One region of the Mesorhizobium yinganensis genome, then DNA from elsewhere that is predicted to be linked to it. Evidence: predicted binding sites of a transcription regulator. Region 1 holds the regulator's gene; each other region holds the start of a gene.
What was found. Region 1 encodes LexA, which represses DNA repair genes until DNA is damaged. Its sites were predicted from a motif close to TGTTCNNNNTGTGTTCNG; they were not measured.

Region 1 (7,707 bases):
GAAGGACCATGCGGTCATCGCGCTGAAAAGCACTGTGCATTTCCGGGCCGATTTCGACCCGATCGCCAAGGAGACGATCGTGGTCGAGGCGCCCGGCGCCAATTTCTGCCGGGGTGAAAAGGTCACATACAAGAACCTTCGCCCCGGTGTGCGGCTCGGCCCCGGAGGCCCGGCCAACTAAGCGAAGCTGCATGACAAAATGGGAGACGGCACAATGAAACGCATGCTTCTTGGACTGCTTCTAGCCACATCGATGCTCACGATGCCGGCTTTCGCCGACACGCCGGCCAACACGCTGGTGATGGCGAAGGCCATCGACGACATCGTGACCATGGATCCGGCCGAGATCTACGAACTCTCGAATTCCGAGATTGCGGTCAATGTCTATGACCGCCTGATGGGCCTCGAGATCGGCGACATGAAGAACCTCGTGCCGAAAATGGCCGAGAGCTATTCGGTCAGCGACGACGGCAAGGTTTTCACCTTCAAGCTCAAGCCTAACCTGAAATTCCACTCCGGCAACCCGGTGACGGCCGAGGACGTCGCCTTCTCGCTGCAGCGCGTCATCCTGCTCAACCTGACCCCCGCCTACCTTTTCCAGGCGCTCGGCTGGAACGCCGAAAACGTCAAGGACATGGTCAAGGCGGTCGACGAGCATACGGTGCAGTTCACAGTCTCCGAGAAGTATGCGCCGACCTACATCCTCAACCTGATGAGCACCGTGACCTCCTCGGTCGTCGACAAGAAGGAAGCGATGGCGCATGAGAAGGACGGTGATCTCGGGCACGACTGGCTGAAGACCAATTCGGCCGGCTCCGGCGCCTACAAGATGCGCTCCTGGAAAGCCAACGAGTCCGTCATCCTGGAAGCCAACCCGGATTTCCGCCTTGGTCCCCCGAAGCTGGAACGTGTGATCGTCCGGCATGTGCCGGAAGGCTCCACCCAACGCCTGCTGATCGAGAAGGGCGACATCGACATCGCCCGCAACCTCACGCCCGACCAGATCAAGGGCATCGGAGGCAATCCGGACCTCGTCGTCGAGCAGTTTCCAAAGGCGACGGTCTATTATCTCGGCCTCAGCCAGAAGATCGAGCCGCTGAAGAACCTCAAGGTGCAGGAAGCCCTTCGCTGGCTAATCGACTACCAGGGCATGGCCGACTCCTTCCTGAAGGGCCAGTTCATCGTGCACCAGGCATTCTGGCCGGCAGGCTTCTATGCCTCGCTTGAGGACAATCCCTACAAGTTCGATCCCGCCAAGGCCAAGGCGCTGCTTGCCGAGGCGGGTTACCCCAACGGCTTCGAAATCCAGCTCGACACCGGCAACACACAGCCTTTCACCGGCATCGCCCAGTCGATCCAGTCTACCTTCGCGGAGGGCGGCGTGAAGGTGACGATCAACGCCGCCGAGGTGAAGCAGGTGCTGACAAAGTACCGCGCCCGCCAGCACGACATGATCTATATGTACTGGGGGCCGGACTATCTCGATCCGAACTCCAACGCCGACAGTTTTGCCAACAATCCGGACAACAGCGACAATTCGGCGTCCAAACCGCTGGCCTGGCGCAACAGTTGGGACATCCCGGAGATCAGCGCCGAAACGAAGGCGGCACTTCAGGAAGCCGACGTCGAGAAGCGCAAGCAGATGTATCTGGACCTCCAGACCAAGCTTCAGAAATCCGGCCCCTTCATCAACATGTTCCAGGAGAGCGAGCAGACGGTTCTGCGCAAGAACGTGAAAGGATTTTTTTCGGGGCCGAATGCCGATCTGATATTCCTCTACGACGTGACCAAGTAGCGGAAGACCGCACCCCTGATGGCCGGTGAAACGACAGCGACGGGACGCGCGGCTGCCGCCTGGCAGCCGCGCGGCGCCGAGATCGCCTATGAGGTCTTCCGCTTCCTCGGCATCCTGATCCTCACGCTCATCGGCCTCATCTTCATCACCTTCCTGATCGGACGGGTGGTGCCGATCGATCCGGTCCTCGCCGTCCTCGGTGACCGCGCCCCGCCCGAGGCCTATGAGCGGGTACGGCAGGAACTCGGCGTCGACCTGCCGGTCTACCAGCAGTTCTGGATCTACCTGATGAAGGTGATACGCGGCGATTTCGGCACGTCGGCGATGACCTCGCAGCCGGTCCTATACGACCTCGGACAGTTTTTTCCTGCCACACTCGAACTCGCCACCGCCGCGACGCTGATCGGCGTTGTCATCGGCATTCCGCTCGGCGTCGTCGCCGCCACCAACCAGGGCCGCTGGATCGACCACGTGACCCGCGTCATCGGCCTCGTCGGCTATTCAATCCCGATCTTCTGGATGGGCCTTGTGGGGCTCCTGGTCCTCTATTCGTGGCTCGACCTGGTCGCCGGTCCCGGACGCTTGGACATCGCCTATGACGGGCTGGTCGAGCCGATAACCGGGCTTATCACCGTCGACAGCGCCATCTCCGGCGATTGGGACGTGTTCTTCAACGCGCTGTCCCATCTCATCCTGCCCGCAAGCCTGCTCGGCTATCTCACGCTCGCCTATGTCTCGCGCATGACCCGCAGCTTCATGCTCGCACAGTTGAACCAGGAGTACATCCTGACCGCACGCGCCAAGGGCATGACGGAACGCCGCGTCGTCTGGCGCCATGCGCTCGGCAACATTGTCGTTCCGCTGATCGCCGTCGTGGCGCTGAGTTATGCTTCCCTGCTGGAAGGAGCCGTGCTGACGGAGACGGTGTTCGCCTGGCCGGGCCTCGGCCTCTACATCACCCGCTCGCTGTTCAACGCCGACATGAATGCCGTACTCGGCGGCACCATGCTGATCGGTGCGATCTTCGTTTGCCTCAACGTCTTCTGCGACATGCTCTACCGACTGCTCGATCCGAGGGCGCGGGCATGACGGCGCGCGACTGGCTACTCACCGATACGCCCGGTTCGCGCCGCCAGGCCTCGTTCGGCCACTGGTACCGCAACTGGCTGGCGTTCCGCGGCAATCCGCTGGCCATGGTGGGTTTCGCGATCGTGCTTGCGCTGATCCTTATCGCAGTGCTTGCGCCGGTGCTGCCGCTGCAATCGCCGACCTTGCAGTCGCTGTCGACACGGCTTCAGCCGCCTGGCGCCGGGCACTGGTTCGGCACGGACGAACTCGGCCGCGACATCCTCTCGCGCGTCGCCTGGGGCGCTCGCATCACGCTCACCATCGTCATCATGGTCGTGGTAATCGTCGTGCCCATCGGCCTCTTGATCGGCACCATCTCCGGCTACATCGGCGGCGCGGTCGATGTGGTGCTGATGCGCGTCACCGACATCTTTCTCGCATTCCCGCGGCTGATCCTGGCGCTGGCCTTCGTCGCGGCGATCAAGCCGGGGCTGGAAAGCGCCATCATCGCCATCGCGCTGACGTCCTGGCCACCCTACGCCCGCATTGCCCGCGCCGAGACGATCACCGTGCGCAACGCCGATTTCGTCAAGGCAGCGCGCCTGCAAGGCGCTTCCCCCTTCCGCATCATCTGGCACTATGTCGTGCCGCTCTGCACTGCCTCGGTGATCGTGCGCATGACGCTCGACATGGCGGGCATCATCCTGACCGCCGCCGGTCTCGGCTTCCTCGGCCTCGGCGCGCAGCCGCCGACGCCGGAATGGGGCGCCATGATCTCCACCGGCCGCGACTACCTGCTCGACCAGTGGTGGGTGGCGACGATCCCCGGCATCGCCATATTCGTCGTCAGCCTCGGCTTCAACCTGCTCGGCGACGGCCTGCGCGACGTGCTGGACCCGAAACGCTCATGAGCGCGCCGATCCTCGACGTCGAGAATTTGCGAGTCACCTTCCCGACCTATCAGGGTTTTGTGGACGTGGTGCGTGGCGTCAGTTTTTCGCTGGGCCGCGAACGGCTGGGCATCGTCGGCGAATCGGGTTCCGGCAAATCGCTGACCGGCCGCTCGATCATGCGGCTGGTGCCGTCGCCCGGCCGGGTCAGCGCCGACCGGCTTTCCTTCGTGGGCATGGACCTGCTCAAGGTGCCCGAAAAAGAGATGCCGAAGATCCGCGGCAAGCGCATCTCCATGGTGCTTCAGGATCCCAAATTTTCGCTCAATCCGGTGATGACGGTCGGCCAGCAGATCGAGGAGGCGTTTCGGCTGCATGTCGCCAGGGATCGCGCGCTTGCCCGCGCGAAAAGTATCGAGGCGCTGAAAGCGGTCAAAATCCGCGACCCGGAGGCCGTCTATCACCTTTATCCGCACCAGCTTTCCGGCGGCATGGGCCAGCGCGTGATGATCGCGATGATGCTCATTCCAGAGCCGCAACTGCTGATCGCCGACGAGCCGACCTCGGCGCTTGACGTGACCGTGCAGCTCCAGGTTCTGGCAATTCTGGACGACCTGGTTCGCGAGCGCGGCATGAGCCTGATCCTGATCAGCCACGACCTCGGCATGGTCTCGGCCTTCTGCGACCGTGTGATGATCATGTATGCCGGCAAGGTGGTCGAAACCGTCAAGGCGAGCGAACTGCATCAGGTCCAGCATCCCTACGCAAAGGGCCTGCTCGCTTCCTCGCCGCGCCTCGGCGACGACCGGCCGGAACTGCCCGTCCTGCAACGCGATGCGAGCTGGGCAAGATGACCGCGCCGATGATCGAGATCGACGGACTAGGCATCAGCTTCGGCAAGGGCGCGCGGCGGCTCAACGCAGTCCGCGATGTGTCGCTATCCATCGCCGAAGGCGAGGCGTTCGGGCTGGTTGGCGAGTCCGGATCAGGCAAGTCGACCGTGTTGAACGCAGTCGCCGGCCTTATCGGCGACTATTCCGGAACGATCCGCATTGGTGGAGCCGTTGTCTCGCTTTCGCGCAGCCATGCGCAGCGACGGCTGATCCAGATGGTTTTCCAGGACCCCTACGGCTCGCTCCACCCGCGCCATACCGTCGATAAGATACTGTCGGAGCCGGCCCGCATCCACGGGCTGACCAACGTGGAGAAACGTGTCGAGCGCGCGCTGGCCGATGTCGGGTTGAAACCCGAACATCGCTTCCGCTTCCCGCACCAGCTCTCCGGCGGCCAGCGCCAGCGCGTGGCGATCGCCCGCGCCATTGTCCTGGAGCCCCGCGTTCTTCTCCTCGACGAGCCGACCTCCGCGCTGGACGTCTCGGTGCAGGCGGAAGTGCTCAACCTGCTCCGTCGCCTGCGGCGCGAGCGCGGCTTCACCACCATCATGGTCAGCCACAATCTGGCGGTGGTTTCCTACATGTGCGGTCGTCTGGCGGTGATGAATCGCGGCCGCATTCTGGAGACGCTGGCCAGCGCCGACCTTGCCGCCGGACGGTTCGACCATGCCTATACGCGGCAACTGTTCCGGGCCAGTTCCGGCTACGACCGGGAGCTGCTGCAAGATCTCTGGGAAGAGGCCTGAAATCCACGGTCTTCTCGGAGGCAACCGGCCAAGTCTCGAGAGAGTCAGCGCTGGCGCTCGATTTTGATATCTTGGTTGCCCGCCTCTTAACCCGATATTTAACGGTTGCGGAACACAACTGGAACAGATAGTGTTTTGTTCTGGTTTTGTTTTGGTGCGATTCTTGACGGGGCCGAGATGCTGACACGCAAGCAACACGAACTCCTGCTATTCATTCATGAGAGACTGAAGGAGTCCGGCATTCCGCCGTCCTTCGACGAGATGAAGGAAGCCCTTGATCTGGCGTCGAAATCCGGCATCCACCGGCTGATTACGGCGCTGGAGGAACGCGGTTTCATTCGCCGGCTGCCGAACCGGGCGCGGGCGCTGGAAGTGCTTCGCCTGCCCGATTCGATTGCTCCCGGCCTCAACTCGGCAAAGAAATTTTCGCCGAGCGTCATCGAAGGCAGTCTCGGCAAGCGTCCGGCCGAACCTTCGCGTGCGCCAGTCGCGAGCAATGACGAGGCAGGTTCGGGAATTGCGATACCGGTCATGGGCCGGATCGCGGCGGGCGTGCCGATCGATGCTATCCAGCACCGGACGCATTCCATATCGGTGCCGCCCGAAATGTTGTCCGCAGGCGATCATTACGCGCTGGAGGTCAGGGGCGACTCGATGATCGAGGCCGGCATTCTTGACGGCGACACGGTGATCATCCGCAATGCCAACACGGCCACACCCGGAGAGATCGTCGTCGCGCTGGTTGACGACCAGGAGGCGACGCTGAAGCGTTTTCGCCGAAAAGGCGCCTCCATCGCGCTCGAAGCCGCCAATCCCGCCTACGAGACGCGCATTTACGGTCCGGACCGGGTCCGTGTGCAAGGCAAGCTTGTCGGCTTGATCCGTCGCTACTGATTTTCCGGGGGCGCCGGGACCGCCGGCTTGCGCTGGTAGGGCGGCAGTCCCCGAGACTCGCGCGAGAATGCGCGGTTGCCATGCCAAGGACGATCCGGCGTTGCGATGGCGAAATGCACCTCGGCGGTGCCATCGCTGCCCGAAGGCAGATACACCGCGGCGCTGCCATTCCGAGCAAGCGCGCGCTTCGTGACCACCGCGACGGCTGGGTTGGCGCATTTGAGCGGAATGGTCGCATCGTCGAGAATTATGACGCCGGCAAAGGAACAGGCGATCCGTGCCTCCTCGGGATCGGTTGTATGGATGATCGCGGCGCCGGATGGATGCCAGCCGACGCAGGTTATGTCATCGCAGAGGAAGGCGCTGGATGAATCATCCGTCGGTTGCTGGCCGGGTGAAGAATTCATGAACTCACCCTCATTGTGGACTTCAGTAGAGGCCACCTTCTGTACAGAAGGAAGTCCATCGGATGCGCCGCGGGTGCGGTTGAGTCCATGGTTGGTGCCTTCTTTGCTTCCGACACCTGCGACGATGCTTTCAGCGGACGCCATCGGCGGATTCAGGCCGAAATCATTCGCCGGCTTATGAATTCCGTCCGCCTGGAGCGTTCGTTTCCAGTTCTCGGCCGTGAAGACATTCGGCCGAGGCCGATTCACCGCCATCAGGCCCTCGCCGGTCAGAAATCCGACCAGCCGGCCGTCCTCGGATACCAACACGTCGGGGGTGCGCGTCGCGCCCAACATCAACAATCCGGCGAGCGCGAAAGGCAGTGCGAAAAGCCTCAGCCACGTCGTCGTCACGGTCGCCACGATCAGGGCGATGGTCAGAAGAACCACGGATTTTCCCGATATCAGCCCCACCGCATCGACCGGTGAGCGAGCGGAAAACCATCTCGCGACTTCGATCATCGCCGTGATCCCCTTGCCCATCACGTCGAGGAACGGCCCGTCGAGGCCAAACGGCATAGCGACCGCCGCGAGCACGGCAAAGGGCACGACAACCAGGGATACGATCGGCATGGCCGCGAGGTTCGCCACTAGGCTGAGCGGTGCGATGCGCTGGAAGTGATAGGCGCCGAAGGCTGCCGTCGCCAGGCCGGCGACCAGGGAAGTCAGCAGGAGCCCTACGACAACAGCGCCGCCATGCCGCACGGCAAGCGAAACCAGGCCGCGCCGGGGCTGAAACGATCCGGTGCCGCCGCGCCGTCCCGTCCAGAACGCATAGGCTCCGACAAGCGCTGCCGTTGCCGCGAAGGACATCTGGAAGCTCGGCCCGATAACTTCGTGCGGGGTGACCGCCAGTACGATGATGGCTGAAATGGCGAGGTTGCGCATGGTCAGCGCGGCGCGGTCGAAAACCAGTGCTATCAGCATGACGGCAAGCATCAGGAAACTGCGCTGCGCCGCCACCTCACCGCCGGA
Region 2 (7,707 bases), on a different contig from region 1:
CCATGGTTTTCTGCTGCCGAAGTCGAATTGACAAGATTTCGCCGGCTGACATCATCGTTGCGGGGGCAATAACCAAAGACTTAACCCAAGCATCGGCGCAGCTCCGCGCCTGGAGGAAACCATGAGGAAGATGATGACGACCGCCCTGGCGGGCGCCGCACTCGCGGTATCGCTTGTCGGTTTGGCGACCGCGCAGGAAAACGACGACTGGATCGGCACCTGGACCGCCAGCGCCCAACCGGCCTGGGAGGCCGATTTCGCCGTGCCGCTCGGCATGCAGGCCAATCTCTGGAACCATACGATAAGGCAGGTCGCACGGGTCAGCATCGGCGGCGACAAGGTCCGCATCATCGTATCGAACGAATACGGCAAGCTGCCGCTGAAGATCGGCGCCGCGCAGATAGGCGTGACCAAGGATGGCGCCGCGATCCAGCCGGGGACCGGCAAGGCCGTGACCTTCAGCGGCAGCCCGTCGATCACCATTCCGCCCGGCGCACCGGTGATCAGCGATCCCATCGACCTGAAGGTGGAACCGCTCTCCGAGGTCTCCGTCAGCCTGTTCTTCCCGGAAAGCGCGCCGACGACGACGATGCATTGGGACGGCCACCAGACCGCCTTCATCGCCGCCGGCAACAAGGTCGCGGACGAGGACCTGAAGGCCGATTCCAAGCAGACGCAGCGCGCCTTCCTGACGGGCATCATGGTCGAGGCTCCGGATGACGCCCGCGCCATCGTGCTGTTCGGCGATTCCATCACCGATGGCGACGGCTCGACCGTCGACGGCAACGACCGCTGGCCGGACACGCTGGCCGAACGGCTGGCGCAAGCGGGCGGCCCGCCGGTCGCCGTGCTCAATCAAGGCATTTCGGGAGCCAAGGTGCTTAGCGACCGCATGGGTGTCAACGCGCTCGCGCGCTTTGACCGCGACGTGCTCAACCAGCCGAACGCCGACACCGTCGTCCTGATGATGGGCATCAACGACATCGGCTGGCCGGGTTCGGGGCTGGCGCTGCACGATCCGGAGCCCACGGCCGACGACATCATCGCCGGATACCGGCAATTGATCGCGCGTGCTCATGCGGACGGCATGCGCATCATCGGCGCGACGCTGACGCCGTTCGGCGATTCCTTCGCCGGGACACCGTTCGAAGGCTATTACACGCCTGAGAAGGAGAAGATCCGGCTCGCCGTCAACGAATTCATCCGCAGCAGCAACGAGTTCGACGGTGTCATCGATTTCGACAAGGTGGTCGTCGATCCCACCAAGCCCGGCTACATCAAAAAGGAATTCGACAAAGGCGACCACCTCCATCCGAATGCGGCGGGGTATGACGCCATGGCCAATTCGATCGACCTCAAGCTTCTGACTGCCGAGTGATTTCTCGGCGGCGTCTCGCATCGGCGGGCCGCCGCCGGCCTGGACCGCGTTGGCCGTAGGCTGGCCGATTGGCAGGATGGTCCGGACGCGATACATGCGGTGCGGAAACGGGCAACGCAACGCGGAAGGGCCTCATGCCGCTCAAGATCGCCGTCCAGATGGATCATGTGTCGACGGTGAACATCGCCGGCGACACAACTTTCGCGCTCTCGCTGGAGGCGCAGCGGCGCGGCCACGCGCTTTTCCACTATACGCCCGACCGGCTCACGCTGGCCGGCGGGAAGGTTTTTGCGCGTGTCGAGGAAATGACCGTGCGCGACGAGAAGGGCAGCCATTTTTCGCTCGGTGAGCCGGTCAGGACCGACCTGTCGGAGATGGACGTCGTCCTGCTGCGGCAGGACCCGCCCTTCGACATGAACTACATCACCACGACGCATATCCTCGAGCGCATCCATCCGAATACGCTGGTGGTCAACGACCCGGCCTGGGTGCGCAACAGTCCCGAAAAGATCTTCGTCACCGAATTCCCGGACCTGATGCCGGAAACGCTGATCACCAAGGATCCGCAGGAGGTGGCGGCCTTCCGCAGGGAGCATGGCGACATCATCGTAAAGCCGCTTTACGGCAATGGCGGCGCAGGCATCTTTCACCTGCACGAGGCCGACCGCAACCTGGCGTCGCTGCTCGAAATGTTCGCGCAGATGTTCCGCGAACCGTTCATCGTGCAGCGCTACCTCAAGGACGTGCGCAAGGGCGACAAGCGCATCATCCTGATCGACGGTGAAGTGGCCGGAGCCATCAACCGCGTGCCGGCCGAACATGACTCGCGCTCCAACATGCATGTCGGCGGCCGGGCCGAGAAGACCGAGCTGACGGAGCGCGAGCGCGAGATCTGCGCGCGTATCGGCCCTTCGCTCAGGGAACGCGGTTTCATCCTCGTCGGCATCGACGTGATCGGCGATTACATGACGGAGATCAACGTGACCTCGCCGACCGGCGTGCGCGAGGTGAAGCGTTTTGGCGGCGCCGATATCGCCGCGCTGTTCTGGGATGCGGTGGAGAACAAGCGGGCGAAGCAAGCGCGGGTTTTGTCCTGACCCGCGCCTGACGTGGGCAGCGGGGCGACGCCCGCGCTACCGTCTGGCCATGCTAGCCCCGCCCTCGCGATGGGAGGCCGGCGGCGACTTCGGCTCCCGCTCCTTCACCTTTGCATGAGCGTTGGCAGCCTCTGTGTCCGTCGCGGGCGTCTTGGTTTCCTCGCCTGCAAACGGGCTGCCTTGCCCCGGCGCGAGGTCGCCGCTGCGGCCGGCCTTGTTCTCCTGGAACGGCTGGCTGTCCAGGGTGAGGCCATGCTCCAATGCCTGGACCAGGTGGTCGTCCGCCTTGGCGATGCCGGCAAGCGCGACCAGCAGCGCACCGCTTATGAGCAGTTGCGTTCTCATGACAGCTTCCTTTCGGTGATGCCGGCAGCATACGCGCCACCGGCACGTTGCAACGGTGGCCCAACGTTCGGCGCCGCAAATGGTTCGCAAATTCGGCTTCGTGATCGCGCGACATTCGACCGCATCGATCGGTCCAGCGAGCTGCTCCGCGCCCGGTCGTTGCGTCCGCGCGACTCGCTGCAATCTGCATGACGTATTTGTTCCTGTCTTGTTCTTGATTTATCCGGCAAGCCGTGCTTTGTTGGCGGCAGGGAAATCCGACCCGAGGCGCGGCGACCGAGGGATTGGGAGGGCGGTATGGTGGCGCGCGTAAGCACGGTGGCGTTCCAGGGGATCGAGGCGGTTCCCGTTGACGTGCAGGTGATGATCGCGCCGGGCAAGCCGAACATCCATATCGTCGGGCTTCCCGACAAGGCGGTTGCCGAAAGCCGCGAGCGGGTGCAGGCGGCGCTGCATGCCTCCGGCTTGTCGATGCCGGCGAAGAAGGTGACGGTCAACCTGGCACCTGCGGATCTTCCGAAGGAGGGGAGCCATTACGATCTGCCGATTGCGCTGGGGTTGATGGCCGCGCTCGGCGCCGTGCCGGGCGATGCGTTGGCGGGCTACGTCGTTCTAGGCGAACTGTCGCTCGACGGCACCATCGCCTCCGTTGCCGGCACGCTGCCGGCTGCCATCGGCGCCAATGCCGACGGCAAGGGCCTAATCTGCCCCTCGGCTTGCGGCTCCGAAGCCGCCTGGGCCGGCGAGGAGATTGAAATCCTGGCGCCGCGCAGCCTCGTCGCCATCGCCAATCATTTTCGCGGCACGCAGGTGCTGTCGCGGCCGGAAGCCAAGGTGCAAGTACCGGCCGACGACCTTCCGGATCTTGCCGACATCAAGGGCCAGGAGACGGCGCGGCGGGCGTTGGAGGTGGCGGCCGCCGGCGGACACAACCTGCTGATGGTCGGTCCGCCCGGATCGGGAAAATCGATGCTCGCGCAGCGGCTGCCGTCGATCCTGCCGCCGCTGTCGCCGAAGGAACTGCTCGAAGTGTCGATGGTGGCGTCGATCGCCGGCGAACTGGCGGGCGGCAAATTGACCAACCGCCGGCCGTTCCGCGCGCCGCATCACTCCGCGTCCATGGCGGCAATGGTCGGCGGCGGCCAGCGCGTACGCCCCGGCGAAGTGTCGCTGGCGCATCACGGCGTTCTTTTCCTAGACGAGTTCCCCGAATTTTCACCGGTTGTGCTGGATTCGCTGCGCCAGCCGATCGAGACCGGCGAATGCGTGATCGCGCGCGCCAACACCCGTGTCACCTATCCGGCGCGGATGCAACTGATCGCCGCGATGAACCCGTGCCGGTGCGGCATGTCCGGCGAACCCGGCTTCCGCTGCGCGCGCGGCGACCGCTGCCGGACCGACTATCAGGCGCGCATCTCCGGGCCGCTGCTCGACCGTATCGATCTCAGGATCGAGGTGCCCGCCGTCAGTGCCAGCGACCTGATCCGGCCTGCGAAATCCGAGGCAAGCGCCGATGTCGCCAGGCGCGTCGCCGCCGCGAGAACCATCCAGCGCCGGCGTTTCGAGGAGATCGGCGCGTCCGTCACCACCAACGCGCATTGCCCAACCGCATTGGTCGAGGAGATTGCCCGCCCCGACGGGGCGGGTGAGACCTTGCTGCGTGACGCCAGCGAGAAACTTGGTTTCTCCGCGCGGGCCTATCATCGGGTACTGAAAGTGGCGCGCACTTTGGCCGACCTTGACGACAGCGAAACCGTTCGTCGCATCCACCTTGCCGAGGCTATTTCTTACCGCATTGCCGCAGAGAGGCTGGCACAGGCGGCCTAGGAACTATTCGCGGCCCATTCTTGCTCTTGAGCAAGCTGGCGCGGACAGAAGCGTGCGTAAATCCGGATGCACGGAGAGCCCGGCGACCGGAAGTGCGAGGATAATCATGATATGGCCGATCAGCGTGGAGCCGACCAGGCTTGCTTACTGCACCGAGCCGACCAGCGGCGCCGAGCCTTCGCGGATGGTCACCCAGCGGCCGGTATGGTTCGAGGCCTGCCTCTTTAGGAAGCGGTAGCCGGTCTGGCTCCAGTCGCGAACCGAGTTGGTGAGATTGTCGAGGATGAAGTCGCCTTTGTCGGTGCGCACGGTGAGCACCGCGTGGCCCTCTCCATCGGGCTTGCGCACGACGGTGACCAGCAGGTTGGAAAGCGACAGGCCACGTTGCTGCAATTCGCGGCGCTTCTCCAGAACATAGTCCTCGCAGTCGCCGACACCCTGGTCCGGATAGGCCCACACTTCGTCCTTGCCATAGATGTCGAGGTCGTTCATCGGCTTGACGGCCGCGTTTACGCTCGCATTGACGCTGACAAGCTGGCTCCACAGCGCGCCCGAGATACGCTCCGGCCCGCGGTCGCGCGGCCGGATCGAGCACTCCGCGGGATTGGCCTTGCAGAATTCGTAGTGACCGATCGGCTGGGAGGTCAGGCCGCCCGTGATCATGGGTTCGGAGGCAAAAGCATTGCCGGCGGTCAGCGTGCCGATCGCCGAAGCCACCAGAAACCCGATGCGCATCGCCGTGCGCCTTGTCCGCGGAGAGGATTGCATAGCCCACTCGCCCTTTGTCCTTAACAAAACGTTAAGGTCCATTTGCCGGGCAAGTCAATTCATCCAAGAGAACAGTTTCATAGGATGGTTACCGCCGCGACGTGGCCGCGACGAATCTGCAACAGGCTACCGCCCGACTCGCCCACAAAGCAGGCAGGAGCCGCCGTTCGGACCTGTCAATCGGTCGAGAAGCAGATGGGGGTCAGGCTTTCGCGGTACGGACAAGGCGCGGACGCAGGGGCGCACGGTTCTCCTTGCCGTAGCTCGATATGAAGTCGACGATGCGCGGCACGATCTCGGCGCGAAAGCGCGAGCCATTGAACACGCCATAATGGCCGACGGCTGGCTGCATGTAGTGAGCCCGCATGTCGTCCGGAATGTTGACGCAGAGATCGTGGGCAGCCCTCGTCTGGCCGATGCCGGAAATGTCGTCATTTTCGCCCTCGACCGTGAGCAGGGCGATGTTGCGGATCGCGGCGGTGTCGACAGGCGTGCCGCGATGCATCATCTCGCCTTTGGGCAGGGCATGGCGGACAAATACGGTGTCCACCGTCTGGAGGTAGAATTCGGCCGTCAAATCCATGACAGCCAGATATTCGTCGTAGAAGTCCCGGTGCTTTTCGGCACTGTCGCCGTCATTCTTCACCAGATGCATAAAGAACTGCTTGTGTGCCGTGATGTGGCGGTCGAGATTCATGCCCATGAAGCCGGAAAGCTGCAGGAAGCCTGGATAGACGTCGCGCATGACGCCAGGCGCTGGCCACGGCACCGGCATGATCACATTCTCGCGGAACCAGTCGATGCCCTTTTCCTGGGCGAGCAGGTTCACGGCGGTCGGATTGCGGCGGGTGTCGATCGGGCCGCCCATCAGCGTCATGGTCGAAGGCGCGAAGTGGTCGCCACGCGCTTCCATAAGCGCCGCCGCGGCGAGCACGGGAACCGAGGGCTGGCATACCGCCATGACATGGGTGTTCGGCCCGAGCGCGTGCAGCATGTCGACTATATAGTCGACATAGTCGTCGAGGTCGAAGCCGCCCGCCGTGGCCGGAACCATGCGTGCGTCGGTCCAGTCGGTGATGTAGACGTCGGCATGCGGCAGCATGGCGTCCACCGTGCCGCGCAGCAGCGTCGCATAGTGGCCGGACATCGGTGCCACGATCAGCAACTTGGGGTCGGTCTTGCGCCGCGCAGGCAGGTCGCGCACGAAATGGATCAGGTTGCAGAAGGGACGCGACCACGCGGTCTTCTCGGCCACCGCGACCGTCTTCCAGTCGACGATGGTCTTTTCGATGTTGAAGGCGGGCTTGCCGTAGCGGCGGGTGCTACGCTCGAAGAGCTCGGCCATGCCAGCCACGGAGCGGCCGAACGTGGTGTGCGACAGCGGGTTGACCGGGTTCGAGTAGAACAGCCGGACAGCATCCGCATAGGCCCGATAGGGCTGCATCGCGGCGTGGCTCATCTCATACATCTGGTAGAACATGCCAAAACCCCAATGCCGCGCGGATTGCGCGGCAACCCCCCTATCGTTAGACAACGAAGTTAACGATCTATTGTTGCGATGCAATAGATGCGGCCGCGAGAAGTGGCCTCATCCTTTGGTCCAACATCGCGGCCGTCGAACGTGACCGTCGACAGGGCTCAGATACCCTCCACCAGCACAACTTCACCCTCGGCGTATTTCTGCCGGATTGCTTTTGCGGCCTGATATTCCGGCGAGTGGTAGCAGTCATGGGCGGTCTGCAGCGATGCGAACTCGATCACCACGTTGCGCGCCCGGCCTGTACCTTCCGCCAGTTCGTGGGCGCCGCCCCGCGCCAGCATTTTCGCCCCGTATTTGTCGAAGGCGAGCTTCGAGGCCGCGACATAGTCCTTGTATCCCTCGGCGTCGCGCACATCGACGCGGGCGATCCAGTATCCCTTGGGCATCTTTCCTCCATTGCCTTTCGAAGGCGATTACGATCGAGGCCGCCGCTCAAACGGGTCGTCCAGCCTCCGCCATCTCGGCGATGATCGCCTGCGCGGCCGCCCGGCGGTCGGGCGCGGCGATGATCGGGCGGGCGACGACGAGATGGCTGGCGCCGGCGCGTATCGCATCTCCAGGCGAAACAACGCGCTTCTGGTCGCCATGGTCGGCGCCGGCGGGACGGATGCCGGGTGTCACCACCGCTACATCGTGCCCGACGATTTTGCGCACGGCGGCGGCTTCGCTCGCGGAGCACACGATGCCGCCCATGCCGGCCAAACGCGCCTGCTCGGCACGGCGCAGCACCAGCGTATGCGGGTCGTATTCGT
Region 3 (7,707 bases), on a different contig from region 1:
GACTGCAAGGCCAATCCGAAGCTGAAGGACATGGTGCTGGTCAACAATTCGCGCCTGTCGGTGCAGCCGGTTTCGGCGGACGAGTGGCAGGAAATCTGCCGCGTCGGCGGGATCGACCCGGCGCCGTGACCGCGCCCGATCCGGCGCCGCAATCCAGGGACAAGACCGCCTTCATCCTCGCCAACACGGTGCTGATGGCGCCGCCGCATGTGCCGGAGATTGCGCTCTATCTCGCCGACGAGGCGCACGACCTCTGGCATCGGACGGAGGAGGAACTGGAGGCGATCGGCCTGCCGCCGCCTTTCTGGGCCTTTGCCTGGGCCGGCGGCCAGGGACTGGCGCGCCATATCCTGGACAATCCGAACATCGTGCAAGGCCGGACGATTCTCGACTTCGCGACCGGCTCCGGCCTTGTGGCGATTGCCGCCGCAAAGGCAGGCGCCGCCAGCGTGACTGCCGTCGACATAGATCCCTTCTGCGGGGCGGCGATCGCGCTGAATGCCGCGGCCAACGGCGTATCTGTCCGGTTTTCCGATGACGATCTGATGGGACGCGACGAGAGCTGGGACATCGTTCTGGCTGGCGACGTCTTCTACGACCGCGCCCTTACGGATCGCATTGTCCCCTGGTTTTCAGCACTGGCGGCGCGCGGCGCATCCGTGCTGGTCGGCGATCCCGGCCGATCGTATCTGCCCAAGGACCGTGTGCAGCCGCTCGCCGTCTATCAGGTCCAGGTAACCCGCGCCCTGGAAGACGCCGAGGTGAAGCGCACGACGGTGTGGCGTTTCGGCTAAGCAGCCAGGAAAATCCGCCGGAATCGATATTTGCTGGCTGCGATGCGACCGGGTTCGGACTCTCGTTCCTGCCGATTCCCACAAGCTTTCGCGAGCCTTGCCACATCGTTGCCGCATCGCGCCGCCAGTTGTGGATTCGGGCAGCGTGGCGGGAACTTTATCGGGACGAGGAACTTTACGCCGCGATGACGACAAGTGCGACCACACAGCGGGACACCCGTATCGACGTTTTCAGGGCGCTGGCCCTGCTGACGATCTTCGTCAACCATGTGCCCGGCACGATCTTCGAACATCTCACCCACAAGAATTTCGGGTTCTCCGATTCGGCCGAAGCCTTCGTGCTGATTTCGGGCATCGCGCTCGGCCTCGCCTACGGGCTGAAATTCGAGCCGGGCAACCGGCTGCTGCTGACGCTGAAGGCGTTTCGGCGTGCCGGCACGCTCTACGTCGCCCATATCGTGACCAGCGTCGCCACGCTCGCCATCTTCTCGGCCGCTGCCCTCTGGTTCGCGCGGCCGAAGCTCTTGGAAATGATCAACATCGGCTCGCTGGTCGAGGACACGCCGCGTGCGCTGGTCGGCCTCGCCACGCTCGGCCATCAGGTCGGCTACAACAACATATTGTCGATGTATGCCGTGGTTCTGCTGATGCTGCCGCTTTTTCTGCTGCTCAGCCGCATCAATCTCTTGCTCATGCTAACGGTGTCCGGCCTGGTCTGGTTCGCCGCCGGATACTGGCAGGTTGCGCCGGAAAATTATCCGACCGAAGGCTTCTGGTTCCTCAACCCGCTGTCGTGGCAGTTCCTGTTCGTCATCGGCATGGCCGCGGTGATGCACGTTCGGCGTGGCGGCACGATCTGCTACAGCGCGCCGCTGGCCTTGATCTCGCTGGGTTACATCCTGCTGTCCCTGGTCTGGGTGCGCTGGTCGCTATGGGGACTGGAGGCGAAGGTGCATCTGCCGCTGGTGCTGTCCGGCTTCGACAAGACGTTTCTTTCGCTGCCCCGCCTGTTGCATGTTCTGGCGCTGGCCTATCTGATCGTGGCGATCCCGTCTTTGTCCAACCTGGCGCGCACCAGCACCGACAATCCGCTGGCCATCCTCGGGAAACACTCGCTGCCGGTGTTCATCGCGGGAACCTTGCTGGCCATGGCCGGCCAGGTGTTGAAGGCCGTCTATGGCGGCGGGGTCGTCTTCGACACCAGCCTCATCGCTGCCGGCATTGCGCTGCAGTTCGCGCTGGCCTATTGGCTGGAGTGGCTGCCGACGATCGGCTGGGGAGGGAAGCGTCCGGCCAAGCCGCGCACGCCGCAGGCCGAGGCGCCGGTCGCGGTTGGCGCGCAGCGCCCGGCCTATGTGCCGGTGCGCTGACCGACAGCACACCGGCCGCGCTCTCCCACGATCGTCCATCCCTGGAATCGAATTGCTTCCTCCTCTGCCCTGCCCGCATTAGGATGGCGGGCAAATCGCCAAGGGGGACAAATTGACCAATATCTATGAGGCAGGGTTGGACCGGAACGCGGCCAACCACCAGCCGCTGACGCCGCTGACCCTGCTGGAGCGCGCGGCAAAGACCTATCCCGATCACACCGCGATCATCCACGGCAGCGCGAAAACCAGCTATCGCGATTTCTGGCGCCGATCGTTGCGGCTCGCCTCCGCACTTGAAGCAAAAGGCATCGGCAAGGGCGACACGGTCACCGTCATGCTTTCCAACACGCCGGCGATGCTTGAGGCGCATTTCGGCGTGCCGATGGTCAAGGCCGTGCTGCATTCGCTGAACACCCGGCTCGACGCGGCGGTGATCGCCTTCCAGCTCGACCATGCCGAATCGAGGATCGTCATTGTCGACCGCGAGTTCTCCGGCGTGATGAAGCAGGCCCTGGCACTGGCCGAGGTAAAGCCGCTGGTGATCGATTACGACGACCCCGAATATCCCCAGGACGCGCCCTATCCGAAGGGCGAGCGCATCGGCACTCTCGACTATGAGGCGTTCTTGCAATCCGGCGATCCGGATTTTGCCTGGAAGATGCCGGACGACGAGTGGGATGCGATCTCGCTGAACTACACCTCCGGCACCACCGGCAATCCCAAGGGCGTGGTCTATCACCATCGCGGCGCCGCCCTGATGGCGCACACCAACACCATCCACGCCGGCATGGCCAAGCACGCCGTCTATCTATGGACGCTGCCAATGTTCCATTGCAACGGCTGGTGCTTTCCGTGGACGCTTGCCGTGCAGGCCGGCACGCATGTGTGCCTGCGATGGGTTCGGGCAAAGGCGATGTATGTCGCCATTGCCGACCACGGCGTCACCCACCTTTGTGGCGCGCCCATCGTCATGGCGACGCTGATCAACGCCGAGGAGAAGGACAAGCGCGCCTTCTCGCAGCAGGTGACCTTCAACACCGCCGCCGCCCCCCCGCCGGAATCGGTTCTGTCCGGCATGGCGGATGCCGGCTTCGTGGTGAACCACCTTTACGGGTTGACGGAAACCTATGGGCCGGCCGTGGTCAACGAATGGCACGGCGAATGGGACAGCCTCGACCGCGCCGGCCGCGCCGCCAAGAAGGCGCGGCAGGGCGTGCGCTATGCCTCGCTCGAAGGCCTGACGGTGATGGACGCGGAAACGATGGCGGAAACACCCGCCGACGGCGAGACGATCGGCGAGGTGATGTTCCGCGGCAACATCGTCATGAAAGGCTATCTGAAGAACCGCAAGGCGACCGACGAGGCCTTCGCCGGCGGCTGGTTCCACTCCGGCGACCTCGGTGTCATGCATCCGGACGGCTACATCCAGCTAAAAGACCGTTCCAAGGACATCATCATTTCCGGCGGTGAGAACATTTCCTCCATCGAGGTCGAGGAAGCGCTCTACAAGCATCCTTCCGTCGCTTCCTGTGGAGTGGTGGCCCGCGCCGACGACAAGTGGGGCGAGGTGCCGGTGGCCTATGTCGAGCTCAAACCGGGCAAGGCCGCGACGGAAGCCGAGATCGTCGAGCACTGCCGAAAGCTGCTTGCACGTTTCAAGGTTCCGAAGAGTGTGACATTCGCCGAAATCCCCAAGACTTCCACGGGAAAGATCCAGAAGTTCAGGCTGCGCGAGATGGCCAGGGAAGCGGATATCGTATCCGTACGGTAACCAGCCGTTTCCTTCCCGTTTCATGCCCGGCATGCATCCGAAACAGGCCGGGTGTCTAACGGACCCGCCGAAATTCTTCGGTGGCGGCGTGCTCCCGGCGTTCTTAAGCCGGTTCGCAACGGGTTATGAAAGGCCGCCGATCAACGACCGGTCCGCGCGGGGCGGACGGCGTATTTCCCTCGGTATCTGGATCTGAAAAGGACAAAGCAATGCACGGCGTTGCACGCAATTTCTTTACGCTGGCCATCCTCTACGCGGTCTGCGGTATGGCGCTCGGCCTGCACATGTCGATCACCCACGATCACTCGCAGATGCCGGTCCATGCGCACGCCATGGTGGCGGGCTGGCTGATGTCGGCGGTGTTCGCCTTCTTCTACCACCTTGTTCCGGCAGCGAGTGCCTCGCGGCTGGCGATGGTGCATTTCTGGCTGACGGCAGTCAGCGGCGTGATGCTGATCGTCGGACTGTACTTCCTGCTGGCCGGCAACGAGGCGGTCGAACCGGTGGTGGCGATCGGCTCCATGGCTTTCTACGCCGGTATCCTGCTGTTCGCCTGGATCGCGCTGTCGGCTATGCGTAGCCCGCTTCGGGCGCAAACTGTCTCTCGATGAAACAGTTTTGGTCCGGCCGGTAAAAGAATCTCCGGCGCGTTAAGCGTCTGTTAAGCATTCCAGGCCATACCTGTGTGTATCCAGTTATCTGGATTCTTACCGAGTGGTTGGAGCCACTTCGTTTGACGCCTCCCTGTTAACTCTCGAGAGCCGCTTCCCGCGGCTCTTTTTTTGCCTGGAACGTGGATAACCGCGCCGTTAACCCTTTATTAAACATGTCCTTGCCTTCGCCGGCGCGTGGGAGCATCTTTCGCGCAAGAGGGAAATCGGCAAGAAGCGCCACGTCCGGCAAAGCGCGCCGGATCGAATTTCCTCCGCCGGGGCAAGGATGACGGGCGAGTTGTTGATGGGAAGCGGACAACCGATCAAGCTGGCGGAACGCCGGGTATTCTCGGATTCCTTCAAGCCGCTTTACAACGAGGGCATGGGCCTGGTTGAGCGCGCCGCCGAATATCTCGACGGTCCCGGCCGTACCGAGGCGAAAAAACTGTCGCGGTTGGCTGCGACGCTCTACGCCGCCGAATCGATGCGGCTCACCACGAGGCTGATGCAGATCGCCTCCTGGCTGCTTTTGCAGCGTGCCGCCAACTCCGGCGAAATGACACGCGACCAGGTGGCCTCGGAAAAATCCAAAGTCCGGCTGGACACTGCTTCGGCGCCCGACCATGCCATTGGCTGGAACGAGTTGCCGGAAGCCTTCATGCATCTGGTCCACAGTTCGCTCAGCCTGCAGAACCTTGTCCGGCTGATGGACGAGGAGATCTATGGTCGCGACGCGGCCGCCCTGGGGCCGCCGCCGGCGCGCCGCAGCAACCCGGTCTCCGACCAGATCAGCCTGCTCAACACGGCGTTCGCGCGCGGCTGACAAGATTCAGGTGAGGCTGGCCCGCACATGGTGGCTAGCTGCGCTTCCGCTGCTCACATGCCCTAAGTACGTTCCGCTCGTCGCTTCACGACCCCGCCATTTTCGACTCAGCCTGACCCGATTCTCTCCGCGGTCTGTTTTCGTTTCGTTCACATTTTCCTGACAAGGATGCCCGAAACGGGTAGGTTGTGGGCATGCGGGAAACGATTCGAATCATCGGCATCGATCCGGGCCTGCGGCGCACCGGCTGGGGCCTCGTCGAGGCGCAGGGCAACAGCCTGCGCTTCGTGGCGTCCGGCACGGTGACGTCTGACGACAAAGCCGACCTCGCCTCGCGTCTTTGCCAGCTCCACGACGGGCTGTGCGCCGTGCTGGAGACACATGCGCCCGAGGAGGCGGCGGTCGAGGCGACCTTCGTCAACAAGGATGCGACGGCGACCCTAAAACTCGGCCAGGCGCGCGGCATCGCCATGCTGGTTCCGGCCCGTGCCGGGCTGCCGGTTTCCGAATACGCGCCGAACGCCGTTAAGAAAGCGGTGATCGGCGTCGGCCATGGCGACAAGAGGCAGATCCACATGATGGTGAAGGTGCTGTTGCCCAAGGCGACATTTTCGGGCGACGACGCGGCCGACGGGCTTGCCATCGCCATCTGCCACGCACATCACCGGCAGAGCATCGGCTATCGGCTGGCGGCGCTGGCGGGTTGAGGCCCAGATAGCAGTCCGCTAAATTTCCGCTACAGCCGTATTCATGACAAATTGCAGGCGCACCCGCGCCGGCCCTTCGCGCTGACGCAAGGGATGGTTCAACCATGAGGCAAGAGAAGATCTTGGATTAGCGATGATCACCGGCAAGGAATTGATCGAATGGGGATTCAAGCCCGGCAAGTGGTTCGCCGGGGCAATCGAGACCGCGCAGAACATGGAACGCGACGGCCAGTCCGCCGATGCGATCTTCACGTATCTGCAGACATTGCAGCCGGTCGAGATCATGCCGCGGACCAACCGGCTGCCCTTCTCGGTCTTCCTCGAGCCGGAAAGCGACATCGAGCGCGAAAACCTCGCGCTGGTGACCGGCGCGATGGATGCGCTGATGCGCGTGCCGACGGTGCAGGCCGGCGTGGTCATGCCGGACGCCTGCCCGGCCGGCACGATCCCGGTCGGCGGCGTGGTTGCGACCAAGGACGCAATTCATCCGGGCTTCCACTCGGCCGACATCTGCTGCTCGATGGCGATCACCGTGTTCAAGCGCAAGGACGACCCGAAGCGCATCATGGACGTCGCCGAGAAGATCACGCACTTCGGACCGGTGGTCGGCGACCATCGGAACGGCCGCGTCATGCCCGGCGCGATAGCCGCCGCGTTCGAGGCGAACCCGTTCCTCGCGGACATCGTCGGGTCCGGCCACGCCAACACCGGCACGCAGGGCGACGGCAACCACTTCCTCTTCGTCGGCCATCTGCGCTCGACCGGCCAACCGGCCATCGTCACCCATCACGGGTCGCGCGGTCCGGGCGCGCTGCTCTACAAGCGCGGCATGGCAGCGGCGAAGCGGCATACCAAGATCGTCTCGCCACGCACGCCGGAAGGCGCCGCGTGGCTTGACGCCGAGAGCAAGGCCGGACGCGAATACTGGGACGCGCTGCAGACGATCCGCCTGTGGACCAGGAACAACCATCTCGGCATCCACGACCGGATCGCGGCCGCACTCGGCAACGCCATCGTCGACCGCTTCTGGAACGAGCACAATTTCGTGTTCCGCCGCAGCGACGGGCTGTTCTACCACGCCAAGGGCGCAACGCCGTCCTTCGCCGGCTTCTCGCCGGACGATGACGGCCGCACCCTGATCCCGATGAACATGAGCGAGCCGATCCTGATCGCCCGCCACAAGGACCGCAAGGAGGCGCTGGGCTTCTCGCCTCATGGCGCCGGGCGCAACATGAGCCGCACCCGGTACATGCGCGAAATGATCGGCGCCCGCGCCGTCAAAGACGTGATGAGGCAAGAGACCGCCGGGCTCGACGTGCGCTTCTGGTGCGGCAAGCCGGACCTCTCCGAACTGCCCGGCGGCTACAAGAGCGCCGCCCAGGTGGTTGGCCAAATCGGCAAGCAGAAGCTGGCCGAGATCGTCGACCATGTCGATCCCTACGGATCGATCATGGCGGGCGACTGGGAGCAGGACGCGCCGTGGCGGAAGAAGAAGGCCGGCAAGTGACGACGAGCGGCCGCCGGGAAAAACTTCCGGCGGCCGAATCTCCCGGACATATGTTCTTGACTTGTTCACGCCTGAATTCTAA
Region 4 (7,707 bases), on a different contig from region 1:
CGGCGCGGTATATCCAGAAGCGCTCGCCGGCATCGTCCTCGACCTGAAAATAGTCCCGGACGGCCGCAAGCTCGGCATCGCGTTTCCACCACTCGCCAAAGACACGCTCGGGGCCATCGGCCCGCCTGACTCTGCGGCGGATACCGCGCCAGGTGAAGCTGGCGGGGGGATGATCGGGCAGCAGCGCCACCGCGTCGATCGGCTCGGGAGATGACAGAAGCCGCGTCGGGCGTGGCCAATGATCGGGCCAGGCGTTGCCGACAACGGGTGCGGTGGCAGCAACACGCTGCACCGAACGCTCCGGCACATCGCTGGCGAGCGGCGCAAAACGATAAAGCTGATCGGTGCCGACGCGGTTACCCAGAGTGTCGATCAGATCGGAGATGTCGGCTTCCGGTTGTTCGATCAGCGAGGAGAGCGTCTGCTTCGGCGAGAGCGGTTCTGCCCAAGATGCCGCCAACCGCATCAGCTCAATGCCAAAACCCGGATCGATCTTTTCGATCTTGTCGCGCAGCAGCCTCGCCAGCCGCTTGGCGTCCCGGCCTGGCAATGCCGTGCTGACGCGGATCGCCTCGACGGAATTGTCGACGAGAACCATGAGCAGGTCGAGCCGCTTCGCGCCGAGCCCCTTGCCCTCCAGTTCGCTGCATAAGCTGGTAACCAGCTTGCCGATGTATTTTGCGATGGTCTCGGCAGCGGCGATCGGCTCGCCAAAACTGCGTCGGACCTCGACCACCTCAGCCGGCCGGATCGGGTCGATAGGTTCACTCAGCACGCCCAGCGCCTGATCCAGTCGGCGACCGAGCTCCGGCCCGAAGCGCAACGTAAGCGGCGCCCTTGGCTGTGCCAATAGATCGCCGACCCGCTCAAACCCGAGGACACGCAGCCCGTCGACAACGCCGCTGGAAAGCCGCAGGGCTGGCAAGGGCAGTTCGGTGATGACGTTGGCGACACCGCCGGGCGGGACAATACTTGTCGCGCGCCTCATATATCGCGCCACCGCATGTGCAGCACCCCAGCTATCAGCAACGGCCGCCCGCGCCGCGATGCCGGCGCTTCCGAGACGGGACACCAGATCGGTCAGCAACGCCTGCTCACCGCCATGCAGTTGCTCGGAGCCGGTGATGTCGATCACCAGCCCGTCGGGAAGGTCGACGGCGACGATCGGCGAGTAGCGGCGGAGCCCCCATAGAGCCAACCGCTCCAGCGCCTCGGCATCCTCCTCCGGTCTGGCATCCTGCACCATCAGTCCGGGAACCAGCGCCTGTGCCTTTGTCGCGGGCATGCCGACCCGCAATGATGCTGCCAGCGCGTTCATGTCGGCCGCGAGCACCACCCGCCTTTGCCCGTCGCGTCCAACCAGCACCAGCGGCCGGTCAGGCGGCAATGATGCGGCGTCCGATCTCCTTCTCAGACGATCGGTTGACCACTGCGGAAGGAACAGCGAGACGACCCTTGGCATCGCATGCCTCCACTTCGAAGTCCGCGCTTTCGCCCCCACGACAGCGGATCAATTCAAGTTGCCAGCGCGCACGTCCGACGCCGGGAACCGGCAATGGCTTGGACGGCATCACGGAGACCCGCCATCTCGTGACCGAGGCAGTCGGCTGCCCGAAATCTGTTGCGTCCGACTGGCGCCGACATCGGCGAATGGCGATGCCAATGCCGCCAGATGTCTCGGCAGCCAGTTGCAGGCGTCGCGAGGCCGTCATGGGCAGCCGCGCCACCTCAGCAACCACGGCCCCAAGCCCGACATGCCGAAGGCCTTCCTCGAAGCACGCCAGCACCGACTTGTCGTCGCCGGCCTCGACATAGATCACCCGGTCGGGAGAAAGCCCGGCCTGGGCGATCGCCGGTGCGAACAGATCCTGTTGTGAGACACACCACAGCACCTTGCCGACGGTCCGCGCAGCAATGCCTGCCGCAAACAGCGCGGCCGCCGCGCCATCGACAGCGCCGTTTCCACCGCCCGCGACCTCGTGCAGCGCGCCGAGCGCAAGTCCGCCTCCGGGCAATCGGCTATCGATGTCTCGGACGCCGAACGGCAGCACGCGTCGCTCGTGATTCCTGCCACCCTCAAGGCTCCGAACGCGGTCCTGTAGCGCGGAAACGACGGCGCGGTCAGGCTGGGCAGGCATGGAATTGGAGCTTTCGCGTCGTCGACTGTTGTCCTCATTCGGCGATTTAGGAACCCTTTCCTGCGCGAGTCAATCGCCTCTTGACTCTTTTGTTCCTATTTCGTTCACCAAGGCAGCAGCGTAGGAGTAACAGCTATGCGACACGAAACCGTCACCACTCCCATCAAGATTTCAATTCCCGGCGCGACCAAGGAAGAGCTTCAGCGCGGCGTTGCAGCGGCATTAAAGGTGTTTCGGGATGCCGGCGTCCATCCATACACGGCAGCCGATGGCCGGTTCTTGCGGACGCGTGGGACATCGGAGGTTTCAACGACGACGATGTTACCAACAAGCAGTTGGCTGCCGCAGGGGTCCGGGACAAGGCTGACACGGCCGCTCTAGAAGCTGCGTGCCTCGATTGGGACGAAGCGCGCAAGCCACAAACCGCTGACCTTGAAATCGTGCACGATCCGGAATCGCAGCTTGCCGATCGGGCGACTGCAATCCGGCGGTTGCGGAAGATAGCAGGGGCGAAGAAGTGGACCAAAAAAGGACGAGGATCGCATCTCGACCTATGCCTGGATCATCGCCGCCGACATGGAGGGATCGACGGCGCGGCCGTTCGTCGACCCGATTACGATCGGGGCCAACAGGGTCGGGATGGCCCGGTATAGAGGGGAGGATGCCACAGCCTCCCTCCAGACGTTCGCCGCTGCGGTTGAGGCACTTATTGAGGCATCTGAGCCTCGGCACTGAAGGTGCACAGCTATGATCAGGATCGAAAGACTGAGCCGCCGACAGGAAGACGCTCTGCAAGCTGCTGCCGATTGCTTCGTCGATGCCCACGACGGCGACATCATGAAGGCGCTGAAGGCGATGATGCTGCTCAACAAGAATTTGCAGGAGCGGCGCGACGCCAAGCAGCCGGCTGAGACTGTCAGGAGACCCGATCCTGCGCCACCGCGCCCGAGGCAACAGCAGTTCACCTTCTAGGACTGCTGTGCCATCCTGCCCGCAAGGGAAACTTACCGGGAAGGCCGCATGTGCAACCTCTACAACATCACCACGACACAGCAGCAATTATAGATCTGGTCAGGGTGTGGCGCGATCTGTCCGGCAATCTTGAACCGTCGATCGATGTTTATCCCGACCGCTTCGGCTCAGTGGTGCGCAACGGCCTCGACGGGCAGCGCGAACTGTGAGGATGCGTTGGGGTATGCCGTCATCATCGCAGGCCCTGTTCCAGGCGACAAGCAAGCGAGCGGACAAGCTTCGCACCAAAGGAAAGGACATCGATAAGGACGCCTTCGCCGAGATGCTGAAGATGGAACCGGACGGCGGGACCACCAACATCCGCAACACCGCCAGCAAGCACTGGCTGCGGTGGCTTGGCGTGCCGAACCGCTGCGTCGTGCCGTTCACCAGTTTCGCCGAGCCGGACCCGGCCAGCGCCGCCGGAGGTCGCACACCCAATGCCTGGTTCGCTGGAGACGACAGCAGGCCCTTGATGTTCTTCGCTGGCGCCTGGGTTCCGGACTGGCCAGCGTCCGCAAGATCAAAGAAGGTCCGGTGGCGCTGGATCTGTACGCCTTCCTGACGACCGAGCCGAACGGTGTCGTCGGGCCAGTTCACCAGAAGGCAATGCCGGTGATCCTCACCACGCGGCACGAGGTCGAGACCTGGCTGACTGCGCCGTGGGAAGAAGCGAAGGTGCTGCAAAGGCCGCTGCCCGATCACATGCTGAAGCAGGTTCCGCCCCAGCCGAAGTTGGAGGACATGACGCCACCGCTTCAGCCGGCGCTGCTGTGATGGACGAGTCACCGATCATTTCCGTCGAACAGCTACCGACGCCTGCCGGCCTCTACATCCACTATTGCGACCACCAGGGTTGCAAGGAGTGGGGCTGCTTCGGTTACGACGGGCGCTACGACACCGATTGGTACTGCGGCGTTCACCGGCAGGACGGCGAGCGGAGGCGGCGCGGAGCCTGACAGATGGCCGAAGCCCAACTCCCGCAAAGCAAGATGTCGAAGCTGGTCCTCGTTGTGAAGGGGTTCGATAGAGCCGAGGAGGAGGATGCGAGCAGGAATGTGTGATTTTAGACAAGCGGCCCATCAATCGATTTCTTGGCCGCTCCTCCCACTGTCGCGCACCTGCGACGGCCTCTCTCCGAACCGCTGGCGGAAGCGGCGGTTGAAATACGACACGTCGTTGAAGCCGACGGCATAGGCGATCTCGATCACCTTCATCCGGTCCTTGCTCTTGTCGGCGAGCATTTTGCGAGCCGTCTGAAGCCGCAGTTCGGTCACCCGTTCGGCGAAGCCCAGCCCGGTCGCCTGCAGCAGTTCGTTGACGTAGCGTGGTGTGAGGCTCAGCCGGCGCGCGACATGCGCGGTCGAGAAGGAAGGGTCGTCGAAATTCTTGCGGATGACCGCAACGATCTCCTCAATCCGGGCGGCGCGCAAACCGCGCATCCTCGCCAGTTCGGCTGAATCGCCATTGGCGCCGAGTACCAGCGCGACGAGATCGATCAGCGTGGTCGCGATGTGGTCGAGCAGGGCCAGATCGGGCTCGCCCTGGGTGATATGCGGCAGGATTCCAATGTAGCGCTTGAGATGCGCGGCCGCCTGCGGCGCCGCGTCGAGCGGCCGCGCCACAAGGTCATAAGCATTGGCGACGCGCCCGGCCAGCAGTTGCGGCGGGATGTCGAGGAGGTGGAAGTTGAAGCCGCCCGGCTGCCGGATGTCGCCCGCCTCGCCTTCAGTCACCAGCAACGGGCTCTCGACGCGATGCACCGTCTCGCGGCCGAGTTGCGCCTGGACGATGGGGAACTCGTTGCGGCTGAAAGCCAGGCAAAAGTTCGATCGCAGCGACGATCCGGCAACATGCTGTTTGTTGCGCAGAACCTGATCGACGGCGGCGTCCGTGCTAGCCACGCCGATGCCCCCGATCGCCTGGAATTCCGTATTGGCGGCGAACGGCTTGCTGTCGACGCGCCTCAGATCGAACTCGCAATAGGCCGCCACGTACATGTCGTGCCAGGTGCTGAAGCGTGCCCGGTCATCGAGACGGTCCGGCATCCCCTGGGTCGACAGAACCAGCTTTTCCATTGCGCCCGAACTTCGCTCCCTGGCCGCGCGCCGATATTCGTCAAACTTTACCTTCAAGGTCAGACGAAAGGAATAGCCCGGCCATGAGCGGCGGCAAAGGAGACTGGCGGGAACGGTGTCGAGCCCGATTTCAGCGTGGAAGCGGGATCGGTGTGGGGCGGCGGTAGTATGCAGGGCGTTCGCTGCGCGGCACCGTAAGCGATCCCCTGTGAACACGCCCGCGATCGTAGTTCTCACGGAAAAGCAGACCCGAAACCCGATAAAAGATGATTTCCGGCCATTTTCGTAGCCGAGGTTCCCCTGGGGTCAAGCCAGGTTCCCGCCAGGACAAGACCCAAGCATATCGCCTGGGCTAACAGGGCGCCAATTGCGAATGCCTGTTCTGGCCCCTGAAACCGGCGGACCCGCATTCGTTTCCATCAACCGGACCTGACTGTCCCGCTCCGTCATCGGCGCGGGTCGGCGGCCCATTGTCGAGAAGGAACACTTCGATGGCTGTCACCAGCACCTATACTCGTACCATCATCAAATCCGAGTTCCAGGCCAACAGCTTCGAGACCGGCAACCAGCTTGCGCCGGACGTGACCGGCCTGTCGAACGGCGGTTTCGCCGTCGCTTACAACAACGGCAACATCAGCAACGGCGAAGTCCTTGTCGACTTCTACGATGCCGCCCATGAGCGCATGGGCACGTTTAACGTCGCCTATTTCGGCGCCACCGACGCAGTCGGCCAGCCCCAGGTGACCGAACTCGCAAACGGCAACGTGCTGGTGACCTGGGTCGACGCCGAGGCCCCGCTCCTGAACCTCAGAGGTCACTTGTTCCAGTCCGATGGCACGCCGATCGGCAATGAAATGAACATTGACACCGTCGGCGGTGACATTCAGGTCGCGGCGCTCTCCGGCGGCGGCTTCGTAGTGACCGATGCCAGGACCGAGAACATCCTGCACGCCCGCTTCAACGATTTCGGCACTGAGACCGGTGTGACCACCGTCGTGAACAACTGCGCTCGCCGGCGACCAGAACGGCGGTTCTGTCGCTGCCCTGAGCACCGGCGGCTACGTCGTCACCTATACCGACACCAACCCCGCCAACCAGACCCTTCGCGCCCGCATATACAACGCCGACGGCACGACGAAGGTGAACGACTTTGTTGTTGACGGCGTCGGCGACAACACCGAGGCCAAGGTGGTCGGCCTGAAGGACGGCAATTGGGCCGTGGTCTACAAGGACAATGGCTGGGGCGGCCAGGATGCGGGCAATTCCGGCATCACACTGCGTATCCTGGACGGAAACGGCGGAAACGCCACGCCCGGCACTTACATACGCGTCAACACCCCGTCCGGCCAGACCGAGATCGAGCCGGACATCACCATGTTGGAGAACGGCTTCATCGCGATCACCTGGACCAAGCAGATCAGCTTCACCGATTTCAACGTGCAGGGCCGTGTCTATACGGCGGCGGGCGTCGCCGCGACCGACGAATTCACCCTGAGCCTGGGCGCGGGCGACGACAGCAACTCCTCCGTCGCCGGCCTGCTCAACGGCAAGTTCGGTGCCGTCTGGTTCGACAATACGCCCGACTCCAGCGGCACAAGCCTTAGCGCGGCGATCAACGAGATCGTTCGTACCACCGTCGGCGACGCCGCCGGCGACAACTTCGCCGGCGACGAACTGAAGGATATCGTGACCGGCAACGGCGGCGAGGACTTCCTGTATGGCTTGGGCGGCGACGATCATATCGACGGCGGCGCCCAGAACGACTGGCTCGATGGCGGAGCCGGAAACGATACGCTGGACGGCGGGACGGGGGTCGACAACCTATATGGAGGGACCGGCAACGATCGTTTCATTGTGGACAGCGAGAGCGACAAGGTCATCGAGTCCCTGAACGATGGCACGGCCGACGAGGTGGTTGCCGGTGTCAGCTATACGCTGGGCAACACCTACATTGAAATCATGTCCACCATCGACCAGACCGACACGAAGGCGATCGACCTGACGGGCAACGCGCTTGCGCAGGAAATCACCGGCAATGCCGGCGCCAACGTCCTGAACGACGGCGGCGTCGGCGGGGCGGATACGATGAAGGGCCTCGGCGGCGACGACACCTACCGCGTCTACAATTCCGGCGATGTCGTCATCGAAGGCGTGTCGGAAGGCGCGGCCGACAAGGTTGCCTCGGCGGTGGATTTCACGCTCGGCAAGGGCGTCTACGTCGAAATCCTGACGACGAACGGCTCCGCCGGCCTGTCGTCGATCGACCTCACCGGCAACACATTGGCGCAGGATATCTGGGGCAACGCCGGAGCGAACGTCCTGCATGACGGCGGCGCCGGAGCCTCGGATATGCTCAAGGGCCTCGAAGGCAACGACACCTACCGCATCTACAACTCTGGCGACATCGTCGTCGAAACCGCCTCGCAGGGCGCTCTCGACAAGGTGATGGCGGCCGTCGACTATACGCTCGGCAAGGGTGT

Region 2: ABMA59_RS07890 (YifB family Mg chelatase-like AAA ATPase) is a predicted target of LexA. The motif match lies at 3,019-3,036, and genes of this name have one in related genera.
Region 3: ruvC (crossover junction endodeoxyribonuclease RuvC) is a predicted target of LexA. The motif match lies at 5,547-5,564, and genes of this name have one in related genera.
Region 4: ABMA59_RS32370 (ImuA family protein) is a predicted target of LexA. The motif match lies at 2,229-2,246, and genes of this name have one in related genera.

The regions. Positions count from the first base shown of each region.
Region 1 is NZ_JBEBMH010000027.1:71,592-79,298, forward strand. It holds gene ABMA59_RS29920 (M81 family metallopeptidase) at 1-181, shown strand, start outside; gene ABMA59_RS29925 (ABC transporter substrate-binding protein) at 215-1,795, shown strand; gene ABMA59_RS29930 (ABC transporter permease) at 1,814-2,884, shown strand; gene nikC (nickel transporter permease) at 2,881-3,774, shown strand; gene ABMA59_RS29940 (ABC transporter ATP-binding protein) at 3,771-4,607, shown strand; gene ABMA59_RS29945 (ABC transporter ATP-binding protein) at 4,604-5,392, shown strand; gene lexA (transcriptional repressor LexA) at 5,570-6,286, shown strand; gene ABMA59_RS29955 (ComEC/Rec2 family competence protein) at 6,280-7,707, opposite strand, start outside.
Region 2 is NZ_JBEBMH010000003.1:155,517-163,223, reverse strand. It holds gene ABMA59_RS07905 (SGNH/GDSL hydrolase family protein) at 122-1,378, shown strand; gene gshB (glutathione synthase) at 1,513-2,475, shown strand; gene ABMA59_RS07895 (hypothetical protein) at 2,512-2,820, opposite strand; gene ABMA59_RS07890 (YifB family Mg chelatase-like AAA ATPase) at 3,118-4,647, shown strand; gene ABMA59_RS07885 (transglutaminase-like cysteine peptidase) at 4,792-5,415, opposite strand; gene ABMA59_RS07880 (polyhydroxyalkanoate depolymerase) at 5,618-6,895, opposite strand; gene ABMA59_RS07875 (DUF1330 domain-containing protein) at 7,054-7,341, opposite strand; gene pyrF (orotidine-5'-phosphate decarboxylase) at 7,388-7,707, opposite strand, start outside.
Region 3 is NZ_JBEBMH010000007.1:78,034-85,740, reverse strand. It holds gene ABMA59_RS15305 (EVE domain-containing protein) at 1-129, shown strand, start outside; gene ABMA59_RS15300 (class I SAM-dependent methyltransferase) at 195-794, shown strand; gene ABMA59_RS15295 (OpgC family protein) at 980-2,164, shown strand; gene ABMA59_RS15290 (acyl-CoA synthetase) at 2,277-3,935, shown strand; gene ABMA59_RS15285 (hypothetical protein) at 4,145-4,546, shown strand; gene rcdA (protease adaptor protein RcdA) at 4,893-5,411, shown strand; gene ruvC (crossover junction endodeoxyribonuclease RuvC) at 5,606-6,118, shown strand; gene ABMA59_RS15270 (RtcB family protein) at 6,252-7,625, shown strand.
Region 4 is NZ_JBEBMH010000035.1:23,057-30,763, forward strand. It holds gene ABMA59_RS32365 (Y-family DNA polymerase) at 1-1,462, opposite strand, end outside; gene ABMA59_RS32370 (ImuA family protein) at 1,377-2,138, opposite strand; gene ABMA59_RS32375 (hypothetical protein) at 2,886-3,110, shown strand; partial or broken gene ABMA59_RS32380 (SOS response-associated peptidase family protein) at 3,159-3,926, shown strand; gene ABMA59_RS32385 (hypothetical protein) at 3,926-4,108, shown strand; gene ABMA59_RS32390 (helix-turn-helix transcriptional regulator) at 4,232-5,227, opposite strand; gene ABMA59_RS32395 (hypothetical protein) at 5,719-6,387, shown strand; gene ABMA59_RS32400 (calcium-binding protein) at 6,368-7,707, shown strand, end outside.